DNA from 2 places in the Rothia sp. P5766 genome. Region 2 is predicted to be linked to the other one. Evidence: predicted binding sites of a transcription regulator. Region 2 holds the regulator's gene; the other holds the start of a gene.
What was found. The regulator HspR, encoded in region 2, represses chaperone genes until heat shock. The targets are predictions, from matches to a motif close to AAGTTGAGTCNNNNNGACTCAACTT.

Region 1: the regulator HspR is predicted to act here: its motif matches at 10,230-10,254, upstream of clpB (ATP-dependent chaperone ClpB).

Annotation. Positions count from the first base shown of each region.
Region 1 is NZ_JBLXXS010000007.1:84,170-100,029, forward strand. It holds gene purF (amidophosphoribosyltransferase) at 1-1,551, shown strand, start outside; gene purM (phosphoribosylformylglycinamidine cyclo-ligase) at 1,551-2,693, shown strand; gene ACN08V_RS05180 (glycosyltransferase family 4 protein) at 2,751-4,520, opposite strand; gene ACN08V_RS05185 (glycosyltransferase family 4 protein) at 4,517-5,917, opposite strand; gene ACN08V_RS05190 (DUF3073 domain-containing protein) at 6,003-6,209, opposite strand; gene ACN08V_RS05195 (Sir2 family NAD-dependent protein deacetylase) at 6,450-7,385, opposite strand; gene clpB (ATP-dependent chaperone ClpB) at 7,610-10,198, opposite strand; gene ACN08V_RS05205 (hypothetical protein) at 10,358-10,978, opposite strand; gene ACN08V_RS05210 (Dps family protein) at 11,104-11,607, opposite strand; gene ACN08V_RS05215 (VIT1/CCC1 transporter family protein) at 12,008-13,129, shown strand; gene sucD (succinate--CoA ligase subunit alpha) at 13,372-14,286, opposite strand; gene sucC (ADP-forming succinate--CoA ligase subunit beta) at 14,323-15,489, opposite strand; gene ACN08V_RS05230 (hypothetical protein) at 15,699-15,860, opposite strand, start outside.
Region 2 is NZ_JBLXXS010000003.1:7,398-23,257, forward strand. It holds gene ACN08V_RS02060 (energy-coupling factor transporter transmembrane component T family protein) at 1-564, shown strand, start outside; gene ACN08V_RS02065 (aminotransferase class IV) at 616-1,497, shown strand; gene ACN08V_RS02070 (multidrug effflux MFS transporter) at 1,546-2,769, opposite strand; gene ACN08V_RS02075 (hypothetical protein) at 2,974-3,582, opposite strand; gene ACN08V_RS02080 (DEAD/DEAH box helicase) at 3,710-6,451, shown strand; gene ACN08V_RS02085 (hypothetical protein) at 6,548-7,270, shown strand; gene dnaK (molecular chaperone DnaK) at 8,033-9,880, shown strand; gene ACN08V_RS02095 (nucleotide exchange factor GrpE) at 9,883-10,476, shown strand; gene ACN08V_RS02100 (DnaJ C-terminal domain-containing protein) at 10,662-11,678, shown strand; gene ACN08V_RS02105 (heat shock protein transcriptional repressor HspR) at 11,681-12,106, shown strand; gene trmB (tRNA (guanosine(46)-N7)-methyltransferase TrmB) at 12,212-13,033, opposite strand; gene ACN08V_RS02115 (alanine/glycine:cation symporter family protein) at 13,129-14,811, opposite strand; gene ACN08V_RS02120 (amino acid permease) at 15,036-15,860, shown strand, end outside.

The DNA.
Region 1 (15,860 bases), on a different contig from region 2:
GGCAAGCACCTCAGCGTGTATAAAGATATTGGTCTGGTATCCCAGGTATTCGATGAGACCACCCTCAATGCTATGCAGGGGCATCTATCCATCGGGCACTGCCGTTACTCCACTACCGGTGGCAATATCTGGCAGAACGCCCAGCCCACTCTAGGGGATACCCCGCACGGGACCCTGGCCCTGGCCCACAACGGTAATCTGGTAAATTCGGCTGATCTCTACGACCGACTCCTGGCAAAAAATGGGGGTAAACGCCCCGAACGTGGTGAACTGGCCCAGGGTAACACCACCGATACTGCGCTTGTTACGGCGCTCCTGAAAGAACACAGCTTCGAGAGCTTAGAAGAAGCGGCACTGGACTTACTGCCCACCCTGTCGGGGGCCTTCTGCCTGGTTTTCATGGACGAACAGGCCCTATATGCCGCGCGTGACCCGCAGGGGGTCCGTCCTCTGGTCTTGGGTAGGTTGGATCGAGGCTGGGTCATTGCCTCTGAAACTGCCGCCCTCGATATTGTGGGCGCCTCCCTGGTGCGAGAAGTCGAACCCGGTGAGTTCATCACCATTGACGAGGACGGTTTACGTTCCCAGCGGTTTGCTTCAGCTCAAGCCGCCGGTTGCGTCTTTGAGTATGTCTATCTGGCCCGCCCCGATACTACGATTGCCGGTCGAAGCGTCTACGAATCCCGGGTGGAAATGGGCCGCCAACTTGCCCGTGAACACAAGGTTGAAGCTGACCTGGTCATGCCCACACCAGAGTCCGGTACCCCTGCGGCTATTGGCTATGCCCAGGAGTCTGGTATTCCTTTCGGTAACGGCCTGGTCAAAAATGCCTACGTTGGCCGTACCTTTATTCAGCCCTCTCAAACTATCCGGCAGCTGGGTATCCGCCTTAAGCTGAACCCTCTGCGTTCGGTGGTTGAGGGTAAGCGCCTGGTTGTTATTGATGACTCGATTGTGCGTGGCAATACCCAGCGCGCCCTGGTACGGATGCTCCGTGAGGCAGGAGCCAAGGAGGTTCACATTCGAATTTCTTCGCCTCCGGTCAAGTGGCCCTGCTTCTACGGTATTGATTTCGCTTCTCGCTCTGAACTCATTGCTAACGGGCTGACCATTGATGAGATTCGTCAGTCGCTGAGTGCTGATTCCCTGGGTTATATCTCCGAAGATGGCATGATTGCAGCCACCGAGCAGCCCCGCGAGCGCCTGTGCACTGCCTGCTTTACCGGTAAGTATCCTATTGAGCTTCCGCATGAGGACCGACGCGGTAAATCTATTCTGGACAAGGTCGCCGGTGGCCCCCTAGCAGGAACTGCTGCTGAGGTGACGGTAGAACGCCCAGTAGCCCATAAGCCTGACCACGCCCAGGCTATTTCTCTTGAGACTCGGGCCGGGTCCCGTTCACTGGAAAAAAAATTTGAGGAACCGGCCCAGCAGTCGCAACCTGCACGGCCAGGCTGCGAGCCCGGCCCCGACGCTGAGCTTGAAGATTTGGTACTCCCCCAAGACACACGCCCTGCCGCTGAGTGCGGCACCGACCGAGAGGCAGGCTGATGAGCCAAAACCAGAACGCAGTTACCTACGCTTCGGCGGGGGTTGATGTTGAAGCGGGTGACCGCGCCGTTGAACTCATGAAAGACGCTGTTAAAGCAACCCACGGTGCCGGTGTAGTAGGCGGCGTGGGTGGCTTTGCTGGCCTGTTCGATCTCTCGGTGCTCAAGGGCTATAAGAAGCCCTATCTGGCAACCTCCACCGACGGTGTGGGTACCAAGGTTGCTATTGCGCAGAAGCTCGATATCCACCACACCATTGGGCATGACCTGGTGGGCATGGTGGTTGATGACATCGTGGTAACCGGTGCCAGGCCGCTCTTTATGACCGACTACATCGCAACCGGCAAGGTTGTGCCCGAGCGTATTGCCGATATTGTGCGCGGTGTGGCTGAGGGCTGTTCTTTGGCGGGTACCGCCCTGGTAGGTGGTGAAACCGCTGAGCACCCCGGCTTGCTGGCTGAGGACGAATACGATCTTGCCGGTGCTGCGACCGGCATCCTTGAAGCCGATGAGCTCTTGGGCCCCGACCGGGTGCGCGAGGGCGACGTCCTGATTGCTATGGCGTCTTCCGGTATTCACTCCAACGGCTATTCACTGGTGCGTAAGGTGCTCTCTCTTGCGGGCTGGGAGTACCAGCGGCAGGTCCCCGAGCTGGGCCGTACCCTGGGTGAGGAACTTCTGGAGCCTACCCGCATTTACACTGCTGACTGCCTGGACCTGATTGAGGCTTTCCCCGTCAACGGTGAGGACGGCCAGACCGGTTCCGGTATCCGTGGTTTCTCGCATGTGACCGGTGGCGGCTTAGCCGCTAACCTGGCACGCGTTCTGCCGGTAGGTACCGTGGGTATGGTAGACCGCTCCACCTGGGAGATTCCGGCTATCTTCCGCCTGATCGGGGAACTAGGATCTGTGCCCCGGGCCGACCTTGAGCGCACCCTCAACCTGGGTGTGGGCATGATTGCCGTGGTTGACCCCTCGGTGGCTGATGCCGCTCTTGCCCGACTCAACCAGCGGGGTCTGCCTAGCTGGGTGCTGGGCACCGTTGAGGCCGACACCGGCCAGCACAGGGATAACCCCGACTATGTGCAGGGCGCTAAGGGCGTAGACGGCGGTGCCGCCGTGCTCCTTGGTTCCTACCGCTAAACAGAGAATGAAATGGCCCGGAGCTTGTGTTCAACCTCCGGGCCATTGTGAGCATTTTTAGGAGTCAGTCAGCCGATTATAGATTCCTTGGACGGTACGGGCGTTCTGTGCCCAGGTGCGGGTTCGAGCAAAAATACGCCCCTGCTGGGACATGCCCCGGCGCAGGTCCTCATCAGTTGCCAGAGCGCACAGTTGCCGGGCAAAAGAGCCGGGGTCCCCTGCACTGGCGATTAGGCCGGTGGGTCCGGTCACCCGGTTCTCAACAAGTTCGGTCAGCGGGGCTAGGTCGCTCACAAGCAGAGGCCGGTTCAGCGCCATAGCTTCAATGGGTTTGAGCGGGGTGACACTCTGGCAGACCCTATCGCGGGTTCGGGGCACAGTAAAAACGTCGAGAGCCTGGTGGGCTGTGTAGGCGGTGTGTGGGTCTACTTTACCCAAAAAGACGGTGTATTCTTCTAGGCCCAGGGAGCGGGTCAGAGCTTCAAGACGCACCCGGTCACTACCGTCACCGGCCAGCATCAGCCGCGCGTCAATACCCTGCTGGCGCACCACCGCTAGCGCCCGGATGAGGGTATCGAAGCCCTCATAAGGCACCAGTGAGCTAACCGAGCCGTACCAGAAGCCCTCAGCGCTCAGCCCCAGTTTCTGGCGGGCCTGAGCCGGGGTCAGGTCAAGGTCAAAGAGGCTCTCATCAACGCTGTTGGGAACCACCGTGATTTTTTGAGGCTCCAGGCCCCGTTCCACCAGGGTACGCTTCATGGTCTCGGAGAGAGTAATGAGGTGGTCAGCGGCCTGCATGATCTGGGTTTCCCGGGCACGGGTGAGAGCGAACCGTTCGCTGGCGGCGGCGCTCTCGCGGCGCGCCTCAGGCTGGTGGGAAAGCCAGGTTTCTTCCAAGATACCGCGTACCTCGTAGACCCAGGGGATATTCCAGTACCGGGCCAGGGATCGAGCCACCAGCCCGTTATGGAAATGGGTGGTGGTATGGATGAGGGCTGGCGGGTTATCCGCGTAGCTGTAAGCTAGGTGCCTGACCCACTGCTCGATTTTCTGGGGCTGATACGACGCCAGTTTCCAGGGTAGGTGACGCCGGTAGGTAATACCTTCGACCCTTGCGGTGGGGAGGGCATCGAGCTTACCGACGGTCACGGGGTAGCCGGTGCGGGTCTCTGCCCGCAGGTTTACCCCGCGCTGCGCCAGAGCGGTCAGTAGGCGGTGGGTTCGTAGGGTGTAGCCAGACTGGGTTGCAGGTAGAGAGTTAGTAATCAGGTGCAGGGCAAAGGGTCTACGACCGGGCCGAGCGGCGCCGGTAGCCGGTGAGTTTTCGTTCAGCTGGGGAAACCATGTTTCTTGCAGGAGGGTGGCCTCAGCTGCGAGTTTTTTAGCCAGTCTTTTCTTTCCGCTGGTGTTTGCTATCGTGCATGCTTCGGTCAGGCGACCAGCCGACCACAGCGCCCGCGCCAGGGTAACCGGGGGCAGGTTCTTGTCGTGTTCCAGGTCAACCAGGTTGGCAGCAGCCAGTACCTCCCAACCCAGCCGGGTGCTGATACTATCTGCGCGTCTTTGCCCTGCCCGAAGGCGCTGTTCTGAAAGCGCCAGTGCTTCCTTATCCCCGGTCATCAGTGCGCCCATGGCTTGGGTTCCCACCCAGGGTGTACGGCTCAGACCGGTACCCAGAAGCTGACGGGGGCCAGCGGGGAGCCGCCGCGAGGCTTGAACCGCAAAAACGGCGGGGTCTGTGCCCAGGGCACCCACACTAATACGGACGGCAAGAGTCGCATTCTTTGTCAGGTAGGCTAGCTGTGATGCTCCTTGTGGCAGGCTCATGAGTGTGTCCTGCCTGTCTCTACCGCCTTTTCGAGCACCGTGAGGTAGCGCTGGGCTAGCTGGTCGTAGTTATAGTTCTTGAAGATAAAGTCACGACCTGCATGACCCACCTGGAGCAGTGAACGATCGGTTGCCAGGCGGCACCACAGGTCGGCCAGTTCCTGAGGGTTCTCAGGCTCTACCAGGGCACCTACCCCCGCCGCTTGCATAATGTCAGCAGCTTCGCCGGTAACCAGGGCTATGGGAAAACGGGGCACGGTCAGCAGTTCATACAGTTTGGAGGGTACGGTGCGTTCAAAAGCCGGGGTATTTTTGAGCGAAACAATCGTGGCATCGCACCATTTATAGTTTTTACGGACCTGCGAGCGGGGCTGTAAAGGCTGGAACTTGACGGGTAGGTTCCTTGCCCTGGCGTAGTCCTGGAGCATCTGCCGTTCGGCTCCCTCCCCCACAATACGGAGTTTAAAGCGGGTCTCGGGTTGGGCTTTTTGGGCCAGTTCTAGAGCCTGCAAGAGGGTGATAAGCCCCTGGGAACGACCAACCGTCCCAGAATAGAGCAGACGGAGTTGCCCTGGGCGTTGGGGGGCCGGATCTATCCTGCTGTGAAACATAGTTGGGGTGACCCCGTTAGTGATAGTTACGACCTCCTGCATGTTGCGCCCACGCAGTTTTCGGGCGAAGCGGTGAGTAACGGTAACCAGTACGTCGGCCTGCCGCTGCGCTCGGGTAAAGGACCGTGAGAAGCGGCGCTTTACCCGCTCACGCAGGGCGATACCACTGATTTCTTGGCTGGGTCTGGCCACAATATCGGGCCAGGCATCGCGCAGTTCAAGAACCAGGGGCACATGCAGAAGCTTTTTAATAGCGATACCGGCGTAGGCCGAAGGCAGCCCCGGGACGGTTGCAACAACAACATCGAAGCGATCCCCGCCGAGAGCCAGGATCAAGGCTTTACCCACCGAGCTGGTAGCGGTAATAATCTGATCAGCCAACCGGGTTACTCCGGAAGGACCGTGGAGAAGATAGGGAAGACGTAAGACACGCTCCCCATACTTACCCCGGTGAATACGCGGAGTATCCCGGTGCTTTTCACGCAGGAATCGGCTGGCCTCCGCATCCGGGTAGTGGGGCGGCGGACAGAAAACGGTCACCTGGTGTCCTGATTTCTGCCAGCGTTTTACCAGAGCCGACCAACGGCGCTGAGGCGCACCAATTTCGGGCGGATAGTAGTGCGTAACGACAAGTATTTTCATTGAGATGATGTGTGCTGGGTGTGGTTGGCCAAGGGCGATTATTGAGTCTGTAACTACCTCAACTGTACCCCTTTTAAGCCCTCCTATGCCTGTCAAAAACCCTCGTCTTGCCTCTTCTCCTTGGGACAGTATTCCTGGGGGCATAAAATAAAAGGGCCTGCTAGCATTTGCTGCCAGCAGGCCCTTTAGGGCTGGGTGAGGTAAGAACCCGCATCATAAGGAGGCGGTCTTACTTCTCCAGGTATTCATCGGCGTACTTATCCACATAATCCGAGTAGTCGTCCTCATCATCGTAGTGATGAGCAGACGCCTTAGGCTTGGATTTGCCACTTGTTCTCAGTTCACGTTCGAGTGCCGTGTAATCAGTATCGGGGCTGAAATATTTCATCTCCCGAGCCTGCCGAGTTGCTTTAGCCTTTTGACGGCCGCGCCCCATGGCGAGACCCCCTCTTTATCGCTCGTATCTGGCTACCCATCCGTGCTCAAGGGAGAACCAGAAAATCTTTCAGTCTTTTCCGTATATAAGGGTACCTTGTTTTAAGCATATTTGCTTGTCTGTTCGCCCAGTGAGATGTAAGAAGCATAAAAAATAGGGAAGAGCCCTCATATTACGAGCTACTTCCACCCAGGAAGCTCACCCTTTTACGCTCTAGATTCAGAGATTTAGTCTCCAGAGTTAAGTGAGTCTTGCGGAATTGCCCCTGAGCAGATAAAGCGCTTCTGCAAGGTCTTCGCGCCAAAGATAGGTTGCGCGGCGATCAGCGCGGCCCGGTCCGCGGTTAATGATGGCCAGGGGCTTTCCTGAGCGGACGGCATCGAGGGCTATCTTGTAGCTACTCATGACGGCCAGGGACGATCCGAGTACGAGCAGGGAGCGGGATTGCTCTAGGAGGTCTTGGACACGGGTTTTTCTGGTGGCGGGGACGGGTTCGCCAAAGTAGACCACGGCAGGTTTGAGGCGGGTGGAGCCGCAGGCAAGGCAGCCGACCATCTGAAAGTCGCGGATAAAGGTAGCGTCTAGGTCTACATCACCGTCGGGGTTGACCTGTAGGGAAGGGCCGGTGACCCGCGCAAGGTAGCCTGGGTTAGCGTCGTTAATGCGAGCATCAAGGCTGGTGCGGGCTTCTTGGGCGCCGCATTCGAGGCATTGGATGGTGGAGAGGTCTCCGTGGAGCGGGAGCACGGTGCGGCTCCCGGCAGCGGTGTGCAGGCCGTCTACGTTTTGGGTGATGATGCCGGTGAGGTGCCCGTTGTTTTCGAGCTCGGCCAGTAGGTAGTGGGCGGTGTTGGGGTGGGCGCGGCTCATCTGCCGCCAGCCGACGAAGGAGCGGGCCCAGTAGCGGTGGCGGGCTTGGGGGTCGTAGAGAAATTCTTGGTAGGTCATGGGCCGGTGGTTGCGCAGTGATCCGGCGGGGCCCCGGTAGTCGGGTATTCCTGAGCCGGTAGATATGCCTGCCCCGGTCAGGGCCAGCACTGCCCCGTCGGTAAGGAGTTCCTGGATGCCCCGGCAGGCAACTTCGGGGTCGGTGGGCGGGGTAGTTTCGTGGACGACCCGTTCGATAGAGCGCAGGGCGGCGGCGTGGGTGGCAGCGATGTGGGCCTGCTCGGTCAGGTGGGTGGGCTCGCCCGCGTAGCGGGTATCGAGTCTTTCTCCCCGGTGATGCGGTTGGTTCTCTCTCACTCTTCCAGTGTAGGTGAGTATCTCCGCAGCATCAGCCCTGGCAGGTGCAAGGGGGAGGCAAGCTGGCTGGGGCTGACATGAATTGTTCAGCGAGCGCCAGCGAGCCGGGCAGGAAGGAAGCTTGCCGACCGACCTGCACCTGCGGTGAAGGAGGGTTAGCTGGCTGTAAGGACCAGGCCTTCCACGGCTACATCGGGGTTAATATCCACCCGGACGGTGTCGCCGTCCTTGATAGTCCCTGCAAGGATTCCTCGTGCCAGGCGGTCACCGATTTCTCGCTGAACCAGGCGGCGCAGGGGACGGGCGCCGTAGGCGGGGTCGTAGCCTGCTAGTCCCAGCCACTCGGTGGCGGCGGGGGTGACATCCAGGGTCAGTCGGCGGTCCTCTAAGCGGCGGGCCATGGACTTGATTTGCAAGGCCACGATGGAGGACAGGTCCTCTGCGCTCAGTGGCTCAAAGATGATGAGCTCGTCCAGGCGGTTGAGGAACTCCGGTTTGAAGGCGGCGTTGACCGTGTTCATAACTGCGCTCTTGCGGCTCTCATCGTCCAGGTTCTGGTCGATCAGGAACTGAGAGCCCAGGTTGGAGGTCAGGATGAGGATGACGTTACGGAAGTCGACGGTGCGGCCCTGGCCGTCAGTGAGGCGGCCGTCGTCAAGAACCTGGAGCAGGATATCGAAGACTTCGGGGTGGGCTTTTTCGACCTCGTCAAGTAGAAGGACGGAGTAGGGGCGGCGGCGGACTGCTTCGGTGAGCTGACCGCCTTCTTCGTAGCCGACGTATCCGGGAGGGGCCCCGACTAGGCGGGCGACGGCGTGCTTTTCGGCGTATTCGCTCATGTCAATACGGACGAGGGCACGCTCATCGTCGAACTGGAACTCAGCCAGAGCCTTGGCCAGCTCGGTTTTACCGACACCGGTGGGGCCCAGGAAGAGGAAGGAACCGATGGGCCGGTCGGGGTCGGAGATACCGGCGCGGGAGCGGCGCACGGCATCGGCTACGGCGGCGACAGCTTTCTTCTGGCCGATCAGCCGTTTGCCGAGTTCTTCTTCCATGTGCAGGAGCTTTTCGGATTCGCCTTGGAGCATACGACCTGCGGGGATACCGGTCCAGGCGGAGATAACTTCGGCGATTTCGTCAGCTGTGACTTCTTCGGAGACCATGGATTCTTGCTGGGCGCTGCTCTCTGCCCGCTGAGCTTCGGCCAGTTGCGCTTCAAGGGCGGGGATTTCGCCGTAAAGGATCCGGGAGGCTTCTGCCAGGTTGCCTTCGCGTTGGGCTACTTCTGCTTTGGAACGCAGCTCGTCGATTTGGGTTTTGAGGTCGCCCACTCGGTTGAGTCCGGCTTTCTCAGCTTCCCAGCGGGCGTTGAGGGCGTCGAGTTCTTCCTTCTTGTCGGCCATATCTGCACGTAGGGCATCTAGGCGTTCGAGGGAAGCTGGGTCAGTTTCGTTGGCGAGCGCCAGTTCTTCCATGGTGAGGCGGTCTACGGCACGGCGGAGGACGTCGATTTCTTCGGGTGCCGAGTCGATTTCCATGCGCAGGCGCGAGGCGGCCTCGTCGATCAGGTCGATGGCCTTGTCGGGGAGCTGACGGGAGGGAATGTAACGGTTAGAAAGGTTGGCGGCGGCGACCAGGGCGGAGTCTGCGATGGCTACCTTGTGGTGGGCTTCGTAGCGTTCTTTGAGGCCGCGTAGAATGCCGATGGTGTCTTCCACAGAAGGCTCACCGACAAAGACTTGCTGGAAGCGGCGTTCCAGGGCGGCGTCTTTTTCGATGTTTTCGCGGTATTCGTCCAGGGTGGTGGCACCGATCAAGCGTAGTTCGCCGCGGGCTAGCATGGGCTTGAGCATATTGCCCGCATCCATGGAGCCCTCGCTGGCACCGGCACCGACGACGGTGTGGATTTCGTCAATGAAGGTGACGTTTTGGCCTTCGGATTTTTTGATGTCTTCGAGTACGGCTTTAAGGCGTTCTTCGAATTCACCACGGTATTTGGCACCGGCGACCATGGCACCCAGGTCCAGGGAAATAAGGGTTTTGCCGCGCAGGGTTTCAGGTACGTCGCCGGAGACCATGCGTTGGGCTAGGCCTTCGACGACGGCGGTCTTACCGACACCGGGTTGCCCGATCAGTACGGGGTTGTTCTTGGTGCGGCGGGAAAGTACCTGTATGACGCGGCGGATCTCGCTGTCTCGGCCGATGACGGGATCGAGTTTGCCTTCGCGGGCGATGGCAGTGAGGTCGGTGCCGTACTGTTCGAGGGCACCGAAAGTGCCTTCAGGGTCGGGGGTGCTCACGGTGCGGTCTCCTCGGACTGGGGGGATGGTTTCTTCTAGGGTTTTTTCGCTGGCACCTGCGGCGGTGAGGGCACGGGCGGTTGCGTCGTTACCTGCAGCTAGGGCGAGCAGGAGGATTTCGGTGGAGATGTAGGTGTCCCCGAATGTTCCGGCTTTAGCCTGGGCTGTTTGAATGGCGCTCAGCAGGGCCCGTGAGGGCTGTGCTTGGGCGGTGGATTCTCCTGATGCTTTGGGGAGCTTGGAGATTTCCGTGGATGCCGCAACTGAGAGTGCATCAACATCGATCCCTGCGGCTTTGAGGACCGCAACCGCTACGCCCTGGCGCTGGTCAAGCAAGGCTTTGAGCAGGTGGGGTGTATCGAGGGTGGGGTTGCCTGCGGTTTGGGCGTTAAGGTTGGCGGCCGATAAGGCCTCTTGGCTTTTACTGGTGAATTGAGCTGACATTTTTCTCCTGAGCTAGTAGGTCTTTTCCCTAAGGTTGAGTGTACTTCACTCAACTCATAATTGAGTCTACTACACTCAACTTATATACACCAGGTAGCTGAGGCCTTCCCCACCCTTGACCCACTGAGCAAGAAGGCCAATCCACCGAGTCCGGCTAGCTCAATCCAAGAAATCATATATGGATTCTGCCCGCTCCAATTCTTCCTTGACAGAATCATCGACACCGCGGGAGACCGATTCAGCTCGCCGCCAGTTACTCAGGGAAAGGAGCAGGGAGGCAGTTGCAAAGGCGTAAGTGAGGATACCGGCTGGGTTGCCGAAACCGGCTGAGAGCCCAATAAAGTCACCCCCCAGTAGTGACGATGCCGCCGAGACAACAGTTCCATCCAGGCGGTCGGGGACCAAAAAACCGAAGATGAGGGCCATCAGCCAGGTGGCACCCCAGACAAGCGCGGTCGTCGGCGGTAGACCTGCCCGTTTACCAGCTTTTTGTAATTTCATTTCTTTGCCCGAGAAGTAGGCTGCCGCTAGCATCAGACCCGCCAGGATCGGCCCTAGTGAGATGGCGAAAATTGGCAGCAGGCTACCGCCGGCACCAAACAGGGAGCGCCCAGCAACCACCCACAGGGCCGAGAGAAGTGCCCAGGGAACAGCCAGGTAGAAAATAGCCCTGGTCAGGAGCCCGCCCTGTCTCATCAAGTAGGGGTGTGACCGGGCCTCACCAGGAGCACCCGGCTGAGGGCCCTGCGGAGGTAGGTGATTGGCTGAGGTTTTTTTCATTTGGCTCACTCCCCCATTTTAGGCCCACCCTTCTTAGTCCTCACAAGAAGCAGGTACCACAAAGCCGGGGTGGCCCACCTCTTGACGGTGAGCCACCCCGGCTTTTGAGTTGCGAGGGTTACCTGCTAGCTGAGGTTACCCTGCCCATCTTCGAGGTGACTGCGCAGGAACCACTGGAAGAGCTCTAGTTCGGCAGTCTGACCGATCAGCAAATCTTCGGTAATAGGGTCAATATCGCCCACCTTAGCAATAGCAGCACGGTGGTCTTCGATAACAGCGCTATAGACGTCATTAAGAGCACGAATATGGGTCATAGCGTCAGCACGGTCAACATCATATCCGGCCCAGGTGCGCTTTTCTACCAGGTCGCCTGAGAGACCGTTGGGGGAAACACCCATGGTAGCCATGCGCTCTGCGATGGCATCAACAAAGCCGCGCACCTGGTCTACCTGGGGGTCCAGCATTTCGTGGACTGCGATGAAGTTGGGGCCAACGACATTCCAGTGAGCATGCTTGAGGACCAGGTGCAGGTCATTGAGGGCGTGCAGGCGGAGCTGGAGGACGTCAGCTACGTGGTGGCCAGACTCTTCGGTGAGGCCCGGTACGGTAAATGATGCGTATTTGCTCATGATTCTTAAACTTCCTGTTAGGTAATCAGGTCGATCCCAAGCTGTGGGTTTCGGCCTGCTGTGTAGTTCCAACCTTACGCTGTCCCTGCCGCCATTTCAAGGCTTATTCTGAGTAAATCATAATAAGGAAACCCTGATTTGACAAGGTATTCTGCCTAAAACAGAAGGTAAGCAAGGCTAACCTCAGCGCAACTGACTGGGTACAACACTCTCCCCAAAGGGATCTTAGCCAGCCCCTGCTCTACCCACCAAAGACCATAAACCATTTATGTGATTTACAACATATCCCCCGGGGCTCTAGCTGACCGTTGCCACCGGTCCCAGTCTATGACTAGAGTAAGAGTCAGCCACAGGGGGCTCACCCCAGCGCTACCAGCTCCAGACCTAAGAGTAAAAGATCGTGACAGCACCCACCCCATATACTGCCCCCTGCACAACACCCAGCAAGGCCCAAATTCGCCGCTGGCGGCGTTATTTAGCAGAAGAAATCTCCGAAGCTCGCATTTACGCTGCGCTGGCTGAACGCACCCACGGTAAAGAGGCAGAAATCTTAGGCCAAGTAGCCCAGGCCGAATACCGCCACCAGAATCACTGGCGCCAGCTTCTTGGAGAACACGCTTTTCCTGAGCCCAAACCTTCGGTCTCGGCCCGTATTCTTGAACTTCTAGCCAAAAATTTTGGCTCAGTCTTCGTTCTTGCCCTAGCCCAAAGAGCCGAGGGACGCTCCCCCTACGCGGAGGATCCCGATGCAACTGAGGCTATGGCAGCCGATGAGGCTATCCATGAGGAAATCATTCGAGCCCTTTCTACCGCTGGCCGAGAAAAGCTTTCTGGCAACTTCCGCGCCGCTGTCTTTGGCGCAAATGACGGCCTTGTCTCTAATGCTGCGCTCATCATGGGTGTTGGCGCTAGCGGGGTCAGCAACTCTATGATTCTTCTTTCTGGTGTCGCAGGCCTGTTGGCAGGCGCGCTTTCTATGGCTGCCGGTGAGTTTGTATCGGTCCGTTCCCAGCGCGAGCTACTCGACGCCTCCCGCCCCACCCAGGTCACCCTCGATGTAGCCCACCAGCTCGATATTAACCAAAATGAGTTAGAGCTGATTTACAAGGCCCGCGGTATGAGCGAGGAGGCAGCCCGCCACCGTGCCATGGAACGCTTTGGGCACTTCACCTGCGACTGCGACCCATCACTCTCTTTCCGCGACCTTGAGGAGGATCAGGAAGCGGGGGTAGAACACGGTGCGCTGGGTAGCGATGTGGGAGCTGCCGCCTCAAGCTTCTGCTTCTTTGCCTCCGGCGCTCTCATTCCGATCCTGCCCTACATCTTTGGGGTACAGGGTCCATTCGCTATGTTGCTAGCCATGTTGCTGGTAGGCCTTGCCCTCATGCTAACCGGTGGCGTGGTGGGCCTACTCTCCGGTGCTTCACCTTTCAAACGTGGCTTACGTCAGCTAGCTATTGGCTACGGAGCTGCCCTGGCTACCTACTTGCTGGGGCTGGCCTTTAATGTGGCTCTGGCCTAGCCAGCAATCTCTCTGAGCAAGCGCTCAGGATCACTGTCTCAAGCTACCGCCCCCTGGCCTCAATACCCTTTAGGCTAGCTAGCGCCTTGCCCCTATCCGCTAGTTCTTGCCCGCCCATCAGCCCTGACCTACTTGCTCTTGTTGACCGACAAAAGGCAGGGGCTGGAGCCTATAGCTCCAACCCCTGCTCAGATACTTATCTGTCCTTCTCTATCTTCTAATAATTAGAGAAAGGCTACTTTCTAAGAGGCAAAAATCTCACGCATGAGCTGAGCAGCCTCAGAAGGAGTCTTACCCACCTTCACACCAGCAGCTTCCAAGGCCTCCTTCTTAGCCTGAGCGGTACCCGAAGAACCGGAGACAATCGCACCAGCATGGCCCATAGTCTTACCCTCAGGAGCGGTAAAACCAGCCACATAGCCAACAACAGGCTTGGTCACATGAGCCTTGATAAACTCAGCGGCACGCTCCTCAGCATCACCACCAATCTCACCAATCATCACAATCGCTTCGGTCTCAGGGTCAGCTTCAAAAGCCTCCAGAGCGTCAATGTGGGTGGTGCCAATAATGGGGTCACCGCCAATACCGATAGCGGTGGTAAAGCCAATATCGCGCAGCTCAAACATCATCTGGTAGGTCAGGGTGCCTGACTTAGATACCAGACCGATTTTGCCCTTGCCGGTGATGTTGGCGGGGGTAATACCCACCAGGGATTCACCGGGGGTAATGATACCGGGGCAGTTGGGGCCAATGATGCGGGTGACCTGCTTGCCCTCAGCATTGACCTTGCTCTTGGCGTAGGCCCAGAATTCGGCAGTATCACCTACGGGCACGCCCTCGGTGATGACAACCACCAGGGGAACCTCAGCGTCAATCGCTTCAATAACAGCGTCCTTGGTAAAGGCCGGGGGTACAAAGACGATTGAAACGTCTGCGCCGGTCTCCTGGATAGCTTCAGCCACAGAGCCAAAAACCTTCAGCTCGATGTCCTGGCCCGAAGCGTCCTTGTGAGTAACGGTGGTGCCAGCCTTGCGGGCGTTAACGCCGCCCACAATCTGGGTACCAGCGGCCAGCATACGGGCGGTGTGCTTAGTACCTTCACCGCCGGTGATGCCCTGAACGATGACCTTAGAGTCCTTGTTCAAAAAGATAGACATAATAAAAACCTTCTAAATCTGTGTTTTCGCGGTGAATTAAGCGTTGTAAGCCAGCTCGGCGGCCTTATCGGCACCGGAGTCCATAGTCTCGGCCAGGTGTACAAGCGGGTGGTTGGCCTCAGAAAGAATGCGGCGGCCTTCTTCCACGTTGTTACCGTCAAGGCGAACGACCAGGGGCTTGGTTGCCTTATCGCCCAGGATCTCAAGAGCCTGAACGATACCGTTAGCAACAGCGTCACAGGAGGTAATACCACCAAAGACATTGACGAACACAGACTTGACCTGCTCATCGTTGAGGATGATATCCAGACCAGCGGCCATAACCTCAGCGGAAGCGCCGCCACCGATATCCAGGAAGTTAGCGGGCTTGACCTTGCCGTGGTTCTCGCCAGCGTAGGCTACAACGTCCAGGGTGGACATAACCAGGCCCGCACCGTTACCGATGATGCCGACCTGACCATCGAGCTTGACGTAGTTCAGTTCGTTTTCCTTGGCCTTGGCTTCGAGGGGGTTCTCTGCGCTCTTATCGACCAGGGTCTCGTGACCGGGCTGGCGGAACTCTGCGTTATCGTCCAGGGAGACCTTGCCATCCAGTGCCAGAATCTTGCCGTCACCGGTCTTGACCAGCGGGTTGACCTCCACCAGGGTGGCATCTTCCTTCTTGTAGACCTCGCCCAGCTTGACCAGTACAGCGGCTACAGCCTGGCGGGTGTCCTCGGCAAAGCCAGCTGTCTCAACGATTTCAGCGGCCTTAGCGGGGCTAATTCCCTCAATGGGGTTGATGTCTACCTTGGCCAGAGCCTCGGGGCGCTCAACGGCCAGAGTTTCAATATCCACGCCGCCTTCCACCGAACACATAGCCAGGTAGGAGCGGTTAGCCCGGTCAAGCAGCATAGAGAAATAGTACTCTTCGGCAATGTCAGCGCCCTGAGCAATCATCACGCGGTGAACGGTGTGGCCTTTAATGTCCATGCCCAGAATCTGCTGAGCATACTCGTAGGCTTCATCGGCGGTCTTAGCAACCTTAACGCCGCCCGCTTTACCGCGGCCGCCTACCTTGACCTGTGCTTTGACAACGGTGACGCCACCAATTTTTTCGGCAGCGGCTTTTGCTTCTTCTGGGGTGGTAGCTACGATGCCCTGGAGCACGGGTACACCGTGCTTCTCAAAGAGATCTCGTGCCTGGTATTCAAACAGGTCCACAGGAGTGTCCTTCTTCGTCGAAGTCGTGCCGGGCCGTGTGGGCCAGGCCTTTACAAATGCGAAGCCTCCACGTGCCCCCAGCGAGAGCCAGAGCACACAGAAGCCTCTCCATGAGCAACTTTAGCGCACTTCACAGCAAGGGAGCTAACTTATCAAGTTATATTGAGCGACCCAGTTAAGTACGATCGAGTTAGCAGAGCTAGGCTCAGCTACTTAAGGAGGGCACAGGCATCCAAGATATTGACCAAGAACGGTGCTGTGTCTGAAGCCCTCGGAACCATGAGGTACTCCATCTCATCAATACGCCATAGCATAATCCTGGCTTCAGAAACCCGGCAGCTCATGGCCTGCCCCGGTTTAAAGACATCGGG
Region 2 (15,860 bases):
GGCTGGTCCACCTCCCTGCTAGCAGAAAAAACCGGCAGCACCCTGCTGCACTTTGGCCCTCTCTGGGTGAGCACCGGATCAGCGGCGGTAGGCATAGCCCTGATGCTTCGCGGGCTAGCTATGCTACTGCCCGGCATCTTCCTCATAGCAACCACCGACCCGACCGATATTGCAGACTCCCTAGCCCAGAGTCTCAAGCTACCGGCCAGGTTCGTGCTCGGTGCCCTGGCAGCCCTGCGGCTGGTGGGGTTGATGATGGCCGAATGGAATACCCTGGGGCAGGCTAGAAGGGCTAGAGGTTTGGGGTCCCAAGATACGCTCTGGCTTCGCGCTCGCACCCTGGGCGGGCAGACCTTCGCTCTGCTGGTGCAGGCCATCCGGCGCGGGAGCCGGTTAGCGACCACTATGGAGGCGCGTGGCTTTGGCCCGGGACCCCGCACCTGGGCGCGCGTGCCCAGCTACCGGTGGGCAGACCTCTGGTTCGCCCTGGGTACCCTTGGGCTATTGGTCTGCGGCTATCTTTTGGCCGCTTACACCGGGAACCTGACCTGGGTCTGGCAGTAAGCCAGCTATCTCGCTCTTACTGGGGGCCTGGTCAGGAGTAGGCTTAAGACTATGACTCATACAACCGTAGTAATGCTGACCCAGCAGAACCCCGCAGGGGAGCTGGTTGATGCCTCCACACCGCTGATTAATATTGAAGACCAGGGCCTCACCCGCGGCGACGGTGTCTTTGAAACCATGCTGGCTGCCAACCGCAAGGTGCGTAAGTTCGAGGCCCATCTGAGCCGTTTGACCGGATCAGCCCGAATCCTTGATTTGCCTCTGCCGCAGGAAGAGAAACTTCGCTCTGCGGTGCAACTGGCCGTTGATTCTGCTCTTGCCGGCCCCCAGACGGTACTGGGCGAAGAGCACACCGTCAAAATCATTATTTCGCGGGGAACCCCGGAAGAGGGTGCTCATACCTGGGTGACAGTGGCCCCCTCCTCACCTACCATTGTTCGCCAGCGCCAGGAGGGCGTGCGGGCCATGTTGCTACCGCGCGGCCACGACCCCGCCGACGACTCTGCCTACCCCTGGCTTCTAGCTGGGGCTAAGACCCTCTCCTATGCTGTGAACATGTCGGTCTTGCGCTATGTGGGTAAGCACGGTGCAGATGATGCTATCTGGGTGACCGATGACCGCCGTATCTTGGAGGGCGCTACCTCCTCTGTCATTGTTGCCAAGCGAAGCGGTGACCAGCGGGTGCTCTATACCCCTGAGCCTGCCCACGGCATCCTACCCGGTACTACCCAGGGGGCAATTTTTAAGGGGGCCCGTCAAGCTGGCTGGGAGCTGGGTTATGGCCCTCTTTACCCCCAAGACCTGCTCGAAGCGGATGCTGTGTGGCTGGCTTCCTCGGTGCGTCTGCTGGCGCCGGTGACCCACCTGAACGGTACGCCCTTAGCGCTGGATTCTGCCCTGACTGATGAGTTGATGGGTTACTTGGCAGGCTAACCGACAGCGTCCAATACTAGAGAGCGCGGCACTCCGGGCAAGGAGAACCTAGTTCTTAGCTTCCCGGGGTGTTCTCATCAGAGCCAGAACCGCCAACAGCGCGAAGCCGAACATGGTCACAGCCATGGGCAGGTAAGCCTGGCTACCGCCTAGGGCTACGAGCGGAGACGCTAAAGCACCCATGAGGGCCTGAGTTGTACCCAGTAGAGCGGACCCTGCACCAGCTTCTTGCCGGACTTGGCTGAGCGCTAGAGCCGAAGCGTTACCCAGGACTAAGCCCAGGGAGCTGGTAAAAGTAAAGAGCAGAATCAGGGTCGGTAGCAGTGAGGCTCCCGCTAAAAAGTGCACCGTAAGTAAGGCTGAGGAGGCAAGCAGAGACCAGGCACCCCAGGTCAGCAACCTAACCGGGGCAAAACGGCTCACCAGGCGGGAGCTAATCGTTGAGGCTATAACAATGCCCAGAGCGTTCAAACCAAAGACGTAGGTGAAATGAACCGCATCTAGCCCTAGCACCTTTTGTAGCAGGTAGGAGGAGCCAGAAATATAGGCAAAGAGCGCGCCGAAGGCTAGGACCATAGTCAGCATAAAGCCCCGGTAGGAGGGATTTTGGGCTACTTCAATCACGCCCTTGTAGGTGGAAGCTAGGCTGCCGCGACGTCGGCGTTCTAGGGGCAGGGATTCCTTGATAAAGGCAAGAACCAGGATCATGGACAGGGTGATGATCAGAGCCAGGAGCTTAAAAATATCTTGCCAACTACCGTAACTAAGAACTATTCCCCCGAGGATGGGTGCTAGCACCGGGGCTAGGCCGTTAATCATCATCATAATGCTCATCAGGCGAGCTGTTTCTTTGCCCCTGGTGCTATCGGTGACGATAGCTCGTGAAAGTACCAGGCCGATAGAACCTGCGAACCCCATGAAGAACCTGGCTAAAATCAGGGTCTGAATAGTGGGCGCGAAGGCGCAGGCAAGGGTAGCTAGCGCACAGCAGAAAACACCGATGCGCAGAGGCAGTAATCTGCCTATTTTGTCTGAGAGCGGGCCCACCAAAAACTGGCCACTACCCATGCCCAGCATGAAAGAAGTTAAGGTGAACTGGGTCAGCGCTGCGCTACTAGAAAATTCTTCTGCAATGGTCGGTAGGGCTGCCAGGTACATGTCGATACCCAGAGGAGCCACGGCGGTTAGGGAAGCAAGAGTGAAGATGGCGATCAGCGGGAGCCCTGCTGAGGGGCTATCTGCCTGTGGGTGGGCTTGTTGTTTTGGGGGCATGCTTCGTCTTTTCCTATCAGATAGTTTTTAGGTGGGAACAGTCTATGGTATGGGGCAAGCTTGAAGTAGGGGGGGAAGCGTGTGTTTTTGCTGACATGCATGTTCAGTGCATAAGGCTAGGGGGTACTAGCTTGGTGTGGATACTAAGAGGGGGCGGTACCACACGAATTTCCACACTTGCCCATATCAGCTACCTCTCTAGAGTCAGCTTGAAGTTGGGCGGTAGGTGACCTGTACCGCATGGTAGATGTGGCGGTAGTGGCTATAGAGGGCTTCTTCCTGCAGGGCCCACCTGTCCCAGTAGGGGCGGTAGGTGTCACCGTCACGGATCAGAGCGCGGTCTTTGCGAGTGAGGGTATCTAGCTCTATGAGGACTCCCAGGTCGTGGGTACCGCAGAGCGCGCCAACCCCTTCGGCCAGGACAATACTGCCGGCCGGTGCCTGGGCTGGGGTAAAAATATGCGGGCCGGTTGCTTGCCCGCTCTGCCAGTCCCAGCCGTACCAGAGGGGAGTGGGCCCTGGGTCAGTGCCGTCCCCGGTCAGGCTGAGCGCTAATTCCTGCCAGGTCTGCACAGCCTGAGCTAGGCCGTCCCACCCCTGGTAGAGGTCCTCGAGGTGGAAGAGCTCAACGGTGGTTCCGGCGGTTGCCAGAATATCTTGTATCTGGCGGGCCAGGGTAGTTTTGCCTGAGCCGCTCCGCCCGTCGATAGCTACCAGGTAGGGGCCTTGAGCCAGTTTGCCCAGCTGGGTGGCCTGCGCATGGGCCTCCAGCATGAAGCTACCTAAATCATCGGCGCTGGTGAATGTGGGCACAAAGGTTTCCTTTCCTTTTGCTCCAGGCTATCGCACAGTGCCGGTCTGCTGGGCCATAATGGGACTCAGAGCACCTATCCCCGGCCCTTCACACTCTGGGGCAAGGCATAAATTTTAAGGAGACCCCATGACAGCTGATCTTTTGCGCCAGGCAGAGATACTTCAGGGCTATGCCCAGCGTAGCCGCCAGGCCTTGGACGAGCTGAGCCAGCCAACCGCACCGCGTTTTAGCTTGCCCGAGGGCTATAGCGGGTCCCTTTACCGGTTTGCGCCGCTCTCGCCCCAGAGTATTGCGGGGTTGAGTTCCTGGCTTCACCAGCAGTTTTGGCGTCAGCAGAGCCCCGCGACCCTGGATGATTTGCGTGCTTTAGCCGCTGCCGATGCTGGGCTGGCCCAGATGACCGCAGATATTCAGGCCGCTTCCGGCGGTCTGGTCAGTAAGCTCTTCGGTGGCGGTGAGAAGAAACGGCGCGCTGAGGCCGCTACCGCCGCTCTCTCCGAACGCGTAGTCAGTACCTCATCGGCTGTGAGCAGGCTCCAGCCCCTCTTTGAGCAGCTAGCCCAGCTCGATACCATCAGCCCCGAAGCTGCCCTAGCCGAGAACAAGCTGGGCCTCAGGGACGTAGCTGCCCGTGCTGTTGCCCGTTTTGCGGGTGAGCAGTGGGAAAACCCTGTCTTTGAAGAAGTACCTGTAGAGGCCCATGCCGCCTACCTGGCCATCTGGCAGGCCATTAACACTCCCGAACGTGCTCAGCTGATGACCGGCATGGGAAGGGATATGCAGGCTCTCAAAGCAGAACGTGCCCAGCTGACTCTGGCCGATATGCCCGTAGATAAGCTCCGGGATATTACCAGTGGAACTGTGCGCACCGCGCCACTCACCCAAGCCGGCATCACTACCGTCGCCCAGGTTCTCTCCCAAGGTTCACCTGCCGCCCTCACCCGAATCCCCGGGGTAGGGGAAACCACCGCCGCCCAAATCTACGCGGCCGCCACCCGCCTGCTCGACGAAGCCGCAGGCCAAGAAAAAGAAAACCTGGGCCAAACCCGCACCCCGGCCGCCGAGCGCATCCTCATCGGCCTCGACCGTCTGCGCGTCATTGACTCCACTATCGGCGACAGCGACCTGCTGGATCGCTTGAGCAGCTATGCGCCCCTCCTCACTCAGCCCGTGCCCACCACCGGCCCCCTCTTCATCGCTGTGGGCGATGATCCCACCGACTACCAGCAACTCCTCACCGACCTAGAATGGTGCCGCACCCATGCGCCCCTGAACGTACCTGCGGCCACCTGGCTCACCGCCGACCAAGCCTGGGCAGGCTACCTAGCTGATCCTGCCGCCCACCAGGCCCTCCTTGCCCACTACCTGGGTAACGAAACCATCGGCGACGCCTATCTGCCCGCTGAAATCTTCGAACGCATCCGCAAATTCCCCCTCGACCTTACCGGCCTTAAGGCCACCCTCCGCGGCTACCAAAACTACGGCACTAAATTCATGCTGGCCCAAAAGAAAATTATCCTGGGCGACGAAATGGGCCTCGGTAAAACCATGCAAACTCTTGCCGCCCTCACCCACCTGGCCAATAAGGGCAAAACTCACTTCATCGTGGTCTGCCCCGCCTCTCTCGTCATCAACTGGGAGCGCGAAACCCAAAAATTCACCGCCATTAGTACCTACCTGGCCCACGGCGACAGCCGCGAAGAAGCCCTCTCCAACTGGAAAGCTAAAGGCGGCCTGCTGATTACCACCTACGACGGTGCCCGCCTCTACTCCGACGGCACCTGGCGCGCCGACGCCGTGGTGGCCGACGAAGCCCACCTCATCAAAAACAAGGATGCCCAGCGCTCACAGGCAGTATCCGCCCTGGTGCGCAGTGCCGAATACGCCGTCCTCCTCTCCGGTACCCCCATGGAAAACAAGGTCAGTGAGTTCGTCACCCTGGTGGACTACCTGCAACCCCAGCTGGTAGCCGAAGCCGGCATGGACAGCCTCCTAGCCAGCGAATTCCGGGCCCGCATTGCCCTCGCCTACCTACGACGCAACCAAAAAGACGTGCTCTCCGAACTACCGGATATGACCGAGCACCGCGACTGGCTCGAACTCACCCCCGGTGACACCGATGCCTACCGCCAGGCCGTAGCCGATGGAAACTTCTCCCTTATGCGCCGCGCCGCCTGGTCCGCCGATGAATCCGCCAAACTCACGCGCCTGCTCGAAATCGTAGAAGAAGCCACCGCCGCCGACCGCAAGGTCCTGGTCTTCTCCTTCTTCCTGAGCGTGCTCTCCCGTCTCGAAGCCGCCCTTGGTGACAAGGTTGTCGGCCTTATTACCGGCGCTATGCCTCCCACCGACCGCCAAGATACCGTTGACGGCCTAGCCACCGCGCCCTCCGGCTCCGTCCTACTGGCCCAAATTACCGCTGCCGGTGCTGGACTGAACATTCAAAGCGCATCTATTGTGGTGCTGGCTGAACCCCAGTTCAAACCCACTATTGAAGCTCAGGCTATTGCCCGAGCTCACCGTATGGGCCAAACCCACACCGTGGATGTCTTCCGCCTGCTCGGCGCAGATACCGTGGACGAACGCATGATTGACTTGCTGGGTATCAAATCCCAGCTCTTTGACGAATACGCCCGCATCTCGGCGGCCAAGGACTCAGCCGCCGAGTCCGTGGATATTTCAGACTCCAAGATGGCCTCGCAAATTATTGCCGAAGAGCGTGCACGCCTGGGTTTGGAATCCAACCGATCATTGGAGGATGACCAGGGAACCCAAGATGATCCGAGAACCCAAGCTGACCTAGGAGGAGAGGATAACCGGCCCCTGGAAGTGTCTGTTGGTGACCAGGCTAGTCAGAGCGATAAGTAATATTGTTCTCCAGCCGGAAGAGAAGATGATAGTTTTACAGGGACGTTCTAGGTCATCTCAGATGCCCTGGTTATAAGAAGAGAGAGAAGGCAAGCTGTGTCTCAAAATCCCTATAATCCCCAGTCTCCGCAAAACCCGCAGAACCCGGAGAACCCCGATCATCCTGAAACTACTCCTGGGCTTGAGCAGACTAATACTCCTCATCCTGAGCAGGGAGTTACCCCTGGCCAGGAGTCCCTGGCTGAGGGGCGGGCAGATTTGCCCCAGCACGAGAGTAATCTGCCTCCTGCGCCGGCTCAGCCTGGAGTGGGGGAGCCTGCCCCGAAGAGTAAAAAAGGCTTGATGATTGGTCTTCTGCTGGTCCTGGGCGTGGTCATTGCTCTTGCGAGTAGTTTCTTTCTGCTGTCTGGCCCAAAGACCAAGACCTATGAGGACCTTACTCAGGGCATGACAGAAATAGGTAAAGAGAAAGGGATGGAGTTCTGCGCTGACTATCAGGACACTGTGCTCAATGACGCTAAGCCCCTGGACCAGGTTGAAGATATTCCTGATGACACTCAGGTCTTTTTCTGCTCCTCGGTGGATATGACTAGCTTGGAGACCCTGATGTCTGCTGATATGTCTCAGAATCCTAAAATGATGGTGGGGCTCTTCTCGGCGAGTGAATTTACCAGAGAAGATTTTGGTGACCTAGGTGAATTAGAAGATGGGCAATGGTCTTTGGCCGATGATCACTGGGGTGTGTTCTCTAATGTAGATGATGCTAAGGAGCTGGCTCAAAAAACTCTGGGTGGAAACCTGGTTGAGAGCAAAGAGTAAAAAGCTCCTTTTGGCGGCGCTGTAGGCGCCTGTCGCTGAGAGTTTTCGATGGCTTGTGTATAATACACAGGTACACACACTTGATGGGTGCTCTTGAGAGGTTGTCTAGCTTCCGGTTCATACAGCAGTGAGCTGTTGAGTATCCATACGCCAGTTTCTTGAGTTCTTTCGAGATGACGAAAGCCCCGTAGGCCACACACCTACGGGGCTTTTGCGTTGTCCAGAAAGATACTAGGTAACTACCCGGCACACACTTAGAATCGGACAAGCAAGGTTAGCGCCCAAAGAGCTTGGCGAAGAAGCCACCGCTTGGTACAGCTACCGCTTTCTCTGCTTCAGTATGCTTGCCATTGCACCATTGTCCAGGAGGGACTGAAGCCTTCACGGTATCTATATGCTGACCACAGCCAGCCCAAGTGGTCTTAGAACACAGCTTGCAGTTAACAGGACGGCACATTATTTTCTCCTAAAGCGAGGAATCTTTCACAAATAATTATACCCCCAGGGGTATTAAATCAAGTAACGGGGTGCTGGGGTCGTGAAGCCTGTAGAGCTGAGAAGTGGGTGTTTTGCCTGGGGTGGCCTGACTGCCCGCTGCAGATGAATAAATTTATTGCAAAAAAGTTGAGTCTTTTACACTCAACTCTCTTGACTTCTGTTTCAAATCTGTCAGACTAGAGAGTGAGCCAAACGGATTGAGCCTATTTGACTCAAGATGTTTGCAAGACTTTCAAGTAACCCAACTCAATAGGAGAACACATCATGGCACGTGCAGTAGGCATTGACCTCGGTACCACCAACTCAGTTGTATCAGTCCTCGAAGGCGGCGAGCCCGTCGTTATCGCAAACGCCGAGGGCGCCCGCACCACCCCCTCCGTCGTTGCCTTCAGCAAGGATGGCGAAGTCCTGGTAGGCGACGTCGCCAAGCGTCAGGCAGTCACCAACGTTGACCGCACCATCGCATCCGTCAAGCGTCATATGGGCACCACCTGGACCCAGGAGATCGACGGCAAGCCCTACACCGCTCAGGAAATCTCAGCTCGTACCCTCATGAAGCTCAAGGGTGACGCGGAGGCCTACCTGAACGATAAGGTCACCGACGCAGTTATTACCGTTCCCGCCTACTTCAACGACGCTGAGCGTCAGGCCACCAAGGAAGCCGGTGAAATCGCCGGCCTCAACGTCCTGCGTATCGTCAACGAACCCACTGCCGCAGCACTCGCCTACGGCCTGGACAAGGGCAACGAAGACGAACTGATCCTGGTATTCGACCTCGGTGGCGGTACCTTCGACGTCTCCCTGCTCGAAGTTGGTAAGGACGAAGACGGCTTCTCCACCATCCAGGTTCGCGCAACCTCGGGCGATAACCGCCTGGGTGGCGACGACTGGGACCAGCGCATCGTTGACTGGCTCCTGGAGCAGGTCAAGTCCAAGACCGGTGCCGACCTGTCCAAGGACAAGATCGCTCTCCAGCGTCTGCGCGAGGCCGCTGAGCAGGCCAAGAAGGAACTCTCTTCTGCAACCTCCACCAACATCTCCCTGCAGTACCTCTCCGTTACCCCCGAGGGCCCCATCCACCTGGACGAGAAGCTGACCCGCGCCAAGTTCCAGGACATGACCAGCGACCTGATCGAGCGCACCAAGAAGCCCTTCAACGACGTTATCGCTGAGGCAGACGTCAAGGTTTCGGACATCGCTCACATCGTTCTGGTCGGTGGCTCAACCCGTATGCCCGCAGTAACCGAGGTAGTCAAGGAACTCTCCGGTGGCCGCGAACCCAACAAGGGTGTTAACCCCGATGAGGTTGTCGCCATGGGTGCAGCCCTGCAGGCCGGTGTGCTGAAGGGTGAGCGCAAGGACGTTCTGCTGATTGACGTCACCCCCCTCTCCCTGGGTATCGAGACCAAGGGCGGCGTGATGACCAAGCTGATTGAGCGCAACACCGCGATACCCACCAAGCGCTCTGAAACCTTCACCACCGCTGAGGACAACCAGCCCTCCGTATCGATTCAGGTCTTCCAGGGTGAGCGCGAGTTCACCCGCGACAACAAGAACCTGGGCACCTTCGAACTGACCGGTATCGCCCCCGCTCCTCGCGGCGTACCCCAGATCGAGGTCACCTTCGACATCGACGCTAACGGCATCGTTCACGTCTCCGCTATGGACAAGGGCACCGGCAAGGAGCAGTCCATGACCATCACCGGCGGTACCTCACTCTCCAAGGACGACATCGACCGCATGGTCAAGGACGCCGAGGCTCACGCAGAGCAGGACAAGGCACGCCGCGAGGCCGCCGAGACCCGCAACGCCGCCGAGAACTCCGCTTACTCCATCGAGAAGCTCATCAAGGAAAACGGTGACAAGCTGCCCGAGGATGTCAAGACCGAGGTTCAGGCTGACGTTGACGCCCTGAAGGCTGCCCTTGAAGGTGAAGACGACGAAGCCGTCAAGACCGCCTTCGAGAAGCTGCAGGCTTCACAGACCAAGCTGGGTGAAGCTCTCTACGCTCAGGCTCAGGCTGATGCCGCCGCCGGCGAGGGGGAACAGGCTGAAGACGATGACGTTGTTGATGCCGAAGTAATCGATGAAGACGACGAGAAGAAGAACTAATCATGGCTGAGAACACCCAAGAGCCCACAGAACCCCAGGGCGGTGACCCCTTGGAAGAAGTCTTCCAGGCACCTGCTGCTGAGGGCCACCCTGAGCCCGACGGTGTTTCCGCTCAGGCTGCGGCAGGCGAAGAGTCTGCCGCCGCCGAAGCGGAATCAGAAGCTGAGGTTAGCCCCGATGCGGCCCTAGCGGCTGAGCGTTTGGAAGGCCTGCTTCGCCTCAAGGCTGAGTTCACCAACTTCAAGAACCGCACGGTCAAGGAGAAGGAACAGCTCCGCGACTTCGTGGTTGCTGACCTAGTTTCTGCGCTGTTGCCGGTGATTGACGATATTGATGCCGCCCGCAAACACGGCGACCTGGAAGATGGCCCCTTTGCCGCTATTGCCACCAAGCTGGAAGAGACCCTTGCTAAGCAGGGCCTGGAACGCTTTGGCGAGGTGGGGGAGCCTTTCGATCCGCAGGTTCACGAGGCTGTTTTGCAGCAACCGACCAGCGAGGTTGAACCGAACGCGGTTTCTATGGTTCTGCGCAACGGTTACCGGGTCAAGGACCGCCTGGTCCGCACCGCCCAGGTAGCTGTGGCAGTTGCCGAATAAAACAGACAAGGGGCGGGCGCCCGGCCTGATAGATCAGGTTGGGTGCCCGCCTTTTACACCAGGCAGGGAACCAGAATACTGGGTTGCCCCTACCTGTACACATGAAGAGGGGTTTGCCGTGAGCAAGACCCCAAGATAATAAGCACAGCATAAAAGACTTAAGATCTACCTCGGAAGGAGAGGCAATGGCGAGCGAAAACTGGCTCCATCAAGATTTTTATAAGGTACTGGGCGTAGCTGAGTCTGCCTCCGAGGCAGACATCAAGAAGGCCTACCGCAAGCTAGCCCGCAAGTACCACCCCGACCAGAACCCAGGGGACACGGCCGCAGAAAAGAAGTTCAAAGAGGTCTCCGAAGCCTACGACGTCCTCTCAGATGCCAAGCAAAAAGAAGAATACGACCAGATCCGCAAGTACGGGGCTGCAGGCTTCGCAGGGGCTGGTGGTGGTTTCCCCGGGGGTTTTCCCGCAGGCGCCGCAGGCGCAGGTGGCTTTCCTGGAAGCGCCGGTGGCTTTCCCGCAGGCGCCGGTGGCTTTCATACCTCCTCCGGCGGCGCCAACATTAATATTGAGGACCTACTTGGGGGCATGTTCGGTGGCGGCGGTTTCGGCGCCAGCAGCGGGGGCGGCTTCCCCGGCGGCTTCTCCGCTCCGGCTCCCAAGGGCGAGGATGCCACCACTAGCGTCCGCATTTCTCTGAAACAGGCCTACCAGGGCGGTGAAGTATCGGTCTTCCGCCCCGGAGGCTCCCAAACCACGGTCCGTCTGCCCCGCGGAGTTAAGGACGGCCAGAAAGTCCGCCTGCGCGGCAAAGGCCACCCCGGTCACGGGGGAGCGGGCGACCTCATCGTTAGGGTGAGAGTCGATGCCCACCCCGTTTTTGAACGCCAGGGTGATCATCTGCTGGTCAAGGTTCCTGTCAGCCTGCAAGAAGCCTTGCACGGTGGTGTTATTGAAGCGCCCACCCTCGATGGTTCTACCGTCAAACTCCGCTTGGCTGCCGGCTCACCAGCCGGCCGGAAACTGCGGGCCAAGGGGCGGGGCTTCGTCACCAAGAAGGGTAGCGGCGACCTACTGGTCATTCCCGAGGTTCAGGTACCTACCGACCTGAGTCAGGAGGCCTCTGATGCCTTGGATAACTTCCTGGCGCTGGCACCTCAGGTTAACCTACGGGCTGAGCTTTTGCGGAAGGCGGCTGAGTAACCATGGAACTTGAATCTGACCGGCCGGTCTTTGTGATTTCTGTGGCCGCAGAGTTGGCGGGTATGCACCCCCAGACTCTGCGCCAGTATGACCGCATGGGGCTGGTTCAGCCCTCACGAGCTCCGGGCCGGGCTCGCCGCTACTCGGAGCGGGATGTGCTCAAGCTCCAAGAGATTCAGGAGCTTTCCCAGTCCGGTGTCTCCCTCGAGGGGATTAAACGCATCATGCAGTTGGAGAACCGGGTAGAGGCCCTCAAGGCCCGTAACGCGGAGCTGTTGCGTAAGAATGAGGTCCTACGCCACCGCCTACAGGAGGGCGCTCGTGTGTTTGCCGCCGGGACGTCTGGCGGTGCGGTGCACCTGGCGCGCGGACAGCGTCCGGCACCCCGCCCCAAGTCCCAGGCCGTGGTGCTCTACCGCCCCCGCTAACCTCTTCTTGCCTAACCCCCCGTCCTTTCTCTCTTGTGCCCGGTTCTAAACACCGGGGCTAAGAGAGAAAGGACGGGGGTATCAAAAAGTAGAGGATGCCGAGCTTTAGCGGCGGATATAGGTCAGGTCGTGGGCGCGGCGGCCAGCCTCACCGGCCTTACGCTCAAAGGAAGTCACCACACGGCCCTCCCAGCGGGGAGCCCAACCGCCAACGGGGTCGTCCTCACTGGTGTTCTCACCGGCGTGAGCGTTCACAAAGTCGGGGTGGGCATCGAGAACTTCACGCATAACCAGGGCGTATTCTTCCCAGTCGGTTGCCAGTCGCCAGGTACCGCCGGGCTTGAGCACGCGGGCTACCTTATCGGCAAAAGCCGGGGAGACCAGGCGACGCTTGTGGTGGCGAGCCTTATGCCAGGGATCGGGGAAGAAAACCCACAGCTCATCGACAGAGTTCTCTTCAAGCAGGTTATCGAGTAGCTCTGGGGCGTTAGCCTGCGCTACACGCACATTCTCTACCCCGGCCTGGCCCATCTTGAGCAGCAGGTCGGCAATGCCGGGGGTGTAAACCTCAACAGCTAGGAAATTGGCTTCGGGGACCTGACTTGCCCGGTGGACAATGGCCTCACCCAGGCCAGAGCCGATTTCAAGGACCAGGGGCGCACCGGCGCGGCCGTAGAGCTCTTCCGGGTTAAAGACGGCACCCTCGGCAACTGAGGTGTCACCAATATTACGGGGGAGGTCCAGCAGGTGGGTGGGGGCGTAAGCATCCCAGGCTTTCTGGCGGCGGGCGGTCAGGCGGTCACCGCGACGAACAAAAGAGTAGGGCTGACGGTGGAACTTCTCGGGCACCGGAGCGTTTAAATCTTCCCCGGCAGCGGTGCGTGCTGCCTTCTGCTCGAGGTCTTGCTTCTGCTTATTGGTTTCCATAACTCTCCTTGCGAGGTTGAAAGGGTAGCCGGTGCTCGCGGAAACTCTAAGCGCCACCGGTAGCTAAGGCACCCATTATAGACCCCGCCCCCTAATTAGGATTGAGGTGGCTCTGCTGCCCTGGGATCGGTGGGGGAGCCAAAGGTGGGTTTGGCCTGCTGGATAATCGGCAGAGAACCAGTGACCAGGGGGATGCTCCCGGTATGCACCTGCTCAACGGACACATCGTAGACCTTGGAATCTTCCTTGGTCATAAGGTCTTCCTCAATCATCTTCTGAGTGATTACTTTGAGGCGGGTGGTGTCGGGGTGCTCTAGGGCGGGTTCGTTTTGGCTGAGGTCTACCTCGTGGTCAATCTGGGCATCCAAGCCACCGGGTAGGCCGTACATGAAGCCGTCAATAGTATCGACCGTGGCAACAAAGTTGGGGTCGTGGGTCAGGTACTTCTTGGTTTCACGGGCGACCAGGCCTGAGAGCAGGATGAGGCCAATGAGGTTGGGGATAGCCATCAGGCCGTTCATGATATCGGAGAAAGTAAAAACTACGGACAGGGGAGCGACTGCGCCCAGCCCGCACATGAGGGCAAAGACCATGCGGTAGCCAGTAATGGCTCGTTTACCGCCGCCCAGGGACTCAAGGGCGCGCTCACCGTAGTAGGACCAGCCCAGCACGGTTGAATACCCCAAAAGCACCAGGCAGAGGGTTACCACATAGCCGCCCCAGGGCCCAGGAATACCGGAGGAAAATGCTTGGGCGGTGGCAGTAGCCGGTTCGGAGTTAGTCCAGGTGCCCGTGGTCAGCAGAATGAAACCGGTCATGGAAATCACCACAAGGGTATCCACGAAAGTCTGGGTCATGGAGGCCAGGCCCTGGCGCACAGGGTGCGACGTCGTGGCAACTGAAGCGGGGATAGAGGCGGTACCCATCCCTGACTCGTTAGAGAAGAGGGAGCGTTGGGCACCGACCTGTAGGGCAAAAATCATTCCTGCACCGACCGCCCCGCCCAGGGCTCCTTGCCCGGTGAAAGCTCCCCGCAGAATCATGGCAAAGGCCTCCGGGATCATAGCGGCGTTACGTGCCACAATGTAGCCACCGAAGCCTAGATAAAGCAGAATCATCAGGGGAACACAAAAAGCGGCAATCTTCGAGACTGTCTTAATGCCACCCAAAAGAGCCAAGGCAGTTAGGAGGGCAAGGACAAGGGCGGTAGCCCAGGATGGTACCCCTAAGGAGTGCTCCAGGTTAGCGGAGATAGCATTGGATTGGGTCATGTTACCAATGCCAAAGCAGGCGAAAACACAGCAGATAGCAAACATTGTTGCCAGGAACTTGCCAAAGCGGTTAGGGATGCCTCGTTGCAGGTAGGCTTGGGGGCCTCCTGTTAGTTCCCCCATCTTGTCACGGTGACGGAAACGGACACCCAAAAAACATTCTGAGTATTTAGAGGCCATGCCGATAATAGCGGTAACCCACATCCAAAAGAGCGCCCCGGGGCCACCGATACTCAGGGAGAGAGCGACACCCACAATGTTGCCGGTACCCACCGTTGCCCCCAGGGCCGTGCTCATAGCCTGGAAGGATGAAATGTCACCTTTTGCGCCCTCCTGCCTGGCTCGGCGACCAAACTGCAGGCTCATTGCCTTGGTAAAAAGTCTGATTTGAATTAGGCCCAGGCGGACAGTCAGAAAAATGCCGGTGCCCACGAGAAGCGGTAGCAAAAGCCAGGGACCCCAAATGATACGGCTGGTTTCATCGAGTACCTGCTGGAGAGCGTCCACGCGATTTTTCCCATCTAAATTATGTTTTTTGGAGTGAGCGAACTTTCATCAATTTATCATGAATCCTACCTACTACCCGGTACTGAAAGATATGAGGAGCAAGAGGGCTTAGACTTGACCATAACCACTTAGTCTTATGAGCCTGATCATCCCTCCCAGGGACCCACTGGCCCCGGATGAAGAGGGCAAAAGCAGGCAGGACACAACAACATCAGGGGGTGCTTATGGCAACAACCGAGAACACACCGGGCCTAGAAGAAAAGGAAGGCCTGCAACGCGGGCTTTCCAACCGGCATATTCAGCTCATCGCTATCGGTGGAGCGATTGGTACCGGCCTCTTCATGGGCTCCGGCAAAACGATTTCACTGGCTGGCCCATCCTTGCTTCTGGTCTACGCGATTATTGGGGTCGTCATTTTCTTGGTTCTGCGGGCCATGGGAGAGCTACTCCTCTCTAACCTGAGCTATAAAACCTTCAACGATTTCATCACCGATATCCTGGGGCCCAGTGCTGGCTTTCTCATGGGCTGGTCCTACTGGTTTACCTGGGTTGTCATCGGCGTTGCCGATATTATCGCCATTACCGGCTATGTCCACTTTTGGTGGCCTGATTTACCCGCCTGGATTCCCGCTGTCTGCTTGATTGGCTTGCTCCTTGCCTTGAACCTGCCCAGCGTCAAGAACTTTGGCGAAATCGAGTTCTGGTTCGCTTTGATCAAAATTGTTGCCATCGTCCTTCTTATCATCGTGGGAGCGATTATGGTAATTGCCGGCTTTACCTCACCCAGCGGACAGCGGGCATCGGTGGAAAACCTCTGGAATGACGGCGGTTTCTTCCCCATGGGCGCCAGCGGCTTCTTCGCGGCCTTCCAGATCGGTATTTTCGCTTTCCTGGGTGCCGAGCTCATAGGCACTACAGCTGCCGAAACCAAGAACCCCACTGTGACCCTTCCCCGCGCTATCAACGCGGTGCCTCTTCGTATTATCGTCTTCTACGTTTTGACCTTGGCAGTTATTCTGATGGTCACACCCTGGCGCACTATTGACCCT